Regions from separate parts of the Novosphingobium sp. TCA1 genome, predicted to be linked through region 1. Evidence: predicted binding sites of a transcription regulator. Region 1 holds the regulator's gene; the other holds the start of a gene.
What was found. Region 1 encodes LexA, which represses DNA repair genes until DNA is damaged. Its sites were predicted from a motif close to GTTCCNCNCTTGTTCT; they were not measured.

Region 1 (2,200 bases):
AAGGGCTTGCGCGCGCTCGCGATGCTTCTCGCAACCGGGATTGCTATCGAAATCGTCCTGATGCCGATCGGCCTCTTCCATTTTCATCGGGCCGGACTTTATGGTGCTTTTGCGAACCTCGTTGCAATTCCGTTGACCACACTGGCGATCATGCCGCTGATCGCCCTGGCGCTGGCGCTCGACATTGTGGGATTGGGCGCGCCGGTCTGGTGGCTCGCTGCCCACGCCATCGATGCCTTGCTTGAAATTGCCCGATTCGTGGCAGCGCGCCCCGGCGCGGTGATCGTCACGCCCGGAATGAGCGGAGGGCACTTCCTGCTCTTCGTGGCGGGCGGTCTATGGCTTGGGCTTTGGAACGGCACATTCCGTCTCTGGGGGCTGCTGCCGATCATGGCTGGACTACTGGTGCTGCTGGTGATGCAGGCGCCGGACATCATGGTCTCAGGCGATGGCCGTCATGTGGCATGGGTCGATCCCGGCAACGGCCGCATCGCCATGCTTCGCGACAGTTCCAGCGACTATGCCCTGGAGAACATCATGGAGGCGGCAGGTCTTTCGCAGAGACCGCAAGCGGTGCGGAATAGTTCCGGTACACGGTGCAATCAGGATTTCTGTGCAGTCGCCCTGAACAGTCCCGGGAAAGTCACACATCTTCTGATTGCCCGGGGGCGCAGTATCGTGCCGGAAGAGCAATTGGCCAAGGCCTGCGCACGTGCAGATGTGGTTATCGCCGATCGGCGCCTTCCCGGCTCCTGTCGGCCAAGATGGCTAAAGGCCGATCGCCGGTTGCTGGATCGAACAGGCGGCCTTGCGATTTCTGTCGGACCCCGGACGGTCAAGTCGGTGAGCGAAACACAAGGCGATCATGGATGGTGGCGGTCGAGGACCTTTCGACCCTTCGCAAACCAAGTGGAAAGGGCGTCCTGGGCAAGGGAGACGACACTGGCGCCTCCCAGTGACACCCATCAGTGATAGCGGCGGAGCAAGCCTGCGAGTTTGCCCTGAACCTCCACTTCGTCCGGCCCGTAGATCTGGGGTTCATAGGCCCCGTTCGCCGGATCGAGCCGGATCATTCCGCCTTCGCGGCGCAAGTATTTCAGCGTGGCTTCCTCACCGCGGATGAGAGCGACGATGATCTCGCCGTCCCGCGCCGTGTTGGTGCGCTTCACCAGTGCGAAGTCGCCATCGAGAATGCCGGCTTCCACCATGGAATCGCCTGAAACTTCCAGAGCATAATGATCGCCCGAGCCCAGCAGCGCCGCCGGAACCGGAAGCGAGGACTGGCCTTCCAGAGCTTCGATGGGAACGCCTGCGGCGATCCGGCCATGAAGCGGAATTTCGATGACGTCGTTGGCGGGCACACCGACCGCAGGAGCGCGCGTAGTCGCTTCTCGCGCAGGTGTCGCGGGCGTGGCCTTGGCAGGCTTGGGGTTTGCATCTTCGGGCTGGCGAAGAACCTCCAGCGCGCGGGCGCGGTTGGGAAGGCGCCGGATGAAGCCGCGTTCTTCGAGCGCCGAGATCAGTCTGTGGACACCCGACTTGGACTTGAGGTCCAGCGCTTCCTTCATTTCCTCGAAACTGGGGGAAATGCCGCTTTCCTCAAGCCGGACCTGGATGAACCGGAGCAATTCGTGCTGCTTGCGCGTCAACATCTGCTTAGCCTCATGTGTTCTGCGGCACTTGGACCTGATTCCGCCCGCCGGGCCGTCCGTCAGCGCATTTCGCCTTTCAGCGACTTACCTGCGAACAATGAGGGAACAATTATGCAACGAACCGGGTATAGTCAAGCAATACCGCCATTTTGGAGCAAGAATACCTGAACATCGTCTCCGGCAAGGGCAGCGGGGGCGTGAGCCGGGCGGTCGATCAGAACATTGCTTGCAGCCAGGGACGAGAGCGCCCCGCTATCCTGAAGGGACAGCGCTCGAACCGTTTCGCCATCCCACCGGGCTCTTAGGAATTCCCGCCGCGCACCGCCGGGTTTCAGCGGCTCGGCGAGGCGTATCGTGATTTTCCGGGGCAGGGGATCGGCGGCGCCGAGGAGGGCGCGGAGCACGGGAAGCATGAAAAGGTAGGCGGTTACGAGGCTGGACACGGGATTGCCGGGTAATCCGATGACAAGTTGCCTGCGCGCGCCGCGATTGCGTGTTGCGATCAGAAGCGGCTTGCCCGGCTTGATCGCGATGCGCCAGAATTCGAT
Region 2 (2,200 bases), on a different contig from region 1:
TCGCTGGCCTTCGGCTCAGGATCCATCTCGCCGCCGACACCGCCGGTTTTTGGGAGGAATGGATCCTGAACCAAGTTCAGGATGACGTCTGTTTGGAGGACTTCCGTGGCGCCCTGACACCAAGGCCGCCCTCAATTCACCGCCTCACCCCATCAAACGCGGCACCGAGACCGAGAACACGTCGAAGTGCGCGTCGGGATGCTCGGCCTGGCCGTCGCGCGGGGCCTGGCGTACTTGCACCACGCCGTTCTTGCCGAAGCCGTCCACCACCGGGCGCCCGGCATCGCGGCTCAGCCAGAGGCGCAGGAGGTGGCGCTTGCGCTGCGGCTCGGGCCAGTCCCAGAACGTGGTGCGGGCATGGAGCGCGGCATAGTTGGACAGCCACTGGATGTCGCCGGGGCGGAAATCCATCTCGATGGCCATGCCTTCCTCGTAAGTGATCGTGTCGAAGAGTTCGAGCACCTCGATCTGCTCCGGCGTCAGCTTGGGCACGCCTTCGTATTCCTGCGCGGTCAGGATGTAGAGCGAGCCCGCGTACATCGAGAACACCCCGTCCACGAGGCTGACGATCGGCGAGGTATAGGTATCCGCAGGCGCATTGTGGTCCTGGCGGCGCCAGTCCCAGTGGAACGGCTCCAGCAGCAGCGGCGCCAGGTCCGGGCGGCGGCGCAGGATCTCGTTATAGATCTCCGCGCCGGAAACGAGGCAGGACAGCCCGCCCTCCTTGGCCGGACGCAGGCACATCAGCGCGACGATGTCCGAGCTGTCGGAGTGATAGACCAGCTTGTCGCGCACCTTGGAGGAGAGCGCGGTGGGATCGTCCATGGTCTTGTCGCTGGTGGCATAGACGTGGTCGATCAGGTCGCCCATCTCGTTCTGGCGGATCGGATCGCCCATGTGCAGGCCGAGGATGTAGTAGATCGCGCTGGACAGCGCGTCCGAATAGAGCTGGGTGCGAAGCCCGCGCACCAGCACGAAGCCCCGCCCGTAATCGACATCCCCGCCCCAGGATTTCACCGCATCCGCACAGGCGAGCAGCGGAAAGTCCTCGGCGGTGACGGTGCGCAAGTCCGGGTTCTCGGCCAGGAAGCGGGCGCCCAGCGTTTCCAGTTCCCGCACCTGTTCGTCGGACAGCATGTAGATCCACTCGTCGGTCGCGGCCAGCCGGTCCCCCCGCCAGGCAGCGGCAGTGGTGACGGGCGGGACGGCCTCCAGCGGCGCGGGAGCGGAACTGGCCATGCTTCGTGAGTCCTTCTTTTGGGTCTGTAGCTATGCGCCGGACCCTAGGCGGAATACCGCAGGCTGACTTGGCGCGCGATGCCCGAAACCTTTCTCCCATGCGCATCCCGACCAGAACCGGACTGCGATTGCATGAGACAGGAATAGAACATAAAAGGAACATATGTTCGATTCGAGTCGCTTCAAACGTGCCGCAAGCCTCGTGCAGGCCTCTCCGAAGGGCTGGCCGGACGCACCTTTGCAGCAGGACGGCGTGCATGAATTCTATGCTGCCAAAGGGTCAGCACAAGGGCTTGGGCAAGAGCAGGACAGCTCTGCCCCGCTCGCGCTGGCGCTGCTCTGTGCGGTTCAGGCCTGCCGGGCGGGAGAGCCGCTGCTCTGGCTGAGGCTGGCGAAGGGAAAGCAGGCCCAGCAACGCCCTTATGCCCAACGCCCTTATGCCCCCGGCCTTGTCGAACTGGGCATCGATCCCGCCGCGATGGTGCTGATGCGCCTGCCCGATCTCCAGAGCCTGCTGCGCGCGGGCGTGGACTGCGTGCGGCACGGCAGCGCGGGCGCGGTGATCCTGGAGATGGACGGCCGCGCCCCGGCTTTCGACCTTACCGCCTCCCGGCGGCTCACACTGGCGGCGGAGCAGAGCGGCACCATGGTTCTGATCGTGCGCAGCGGCGCCGATCCCGCGCCCAGCGCCGCCCATACCCGCTGGCAGGTCGCCAGCGCGCCCTCGCTGCCCCTGCCCGCCAATGCACCGGGAGGACCGGTCTTCGACGTGACCCTGCTGCGCCAGCGCGGCGGGCGGGAGGGGCTCAACCTGCAAGTGGAATGGAACCGTGAGCGAGGCACCTTCCAAGACCCGACATTTGGCCGCGCGCCGCTATCTGGCGGTCGTCCTGCCCTTCCTGCCGTCCGAACGGGCGATGCGGGAAGGCGCAGCGCCGCCTGACGCGGCCTTCGCCCTCAT

Region 2: NTCA1_RS17800 (ImuA family protein) is a predicted target of LexA. The motif match lies at 1,385-1,400, and genes of this name have one in related genera.

What each region holds. Positions count from the first base shown of each region.
Region 1 is NZ_BLJH01000006.1:28,189-30,388, reverse strand. It holds gene NTCA1_RS09440 (ComEC/Rec2 family competence protein) at 1-972, shown strand, start outside; gene lexA (transcriptional repressor LexA) at 966-1,652, opposite strand; gene NTCA1_RS09430 (molybdopterin molybdotransferase MoeA) at 1,784-2,200, opposite strand, start outside.
Region 2 is NZ_BLJH01000016.1:95,402-97,601, reverse strand. It holds gene NTCA1_RS17805 (TauD/TfdA family dioxygenase) at 145-1,239, opposite strand; gene NTCA1_RS17800 (ImuA family protein) at 1,403-2,182, shown strand; gene NTCA1_RS17795 (DUF6504 family protein) at 2,070-2,200, shown strand, end outside.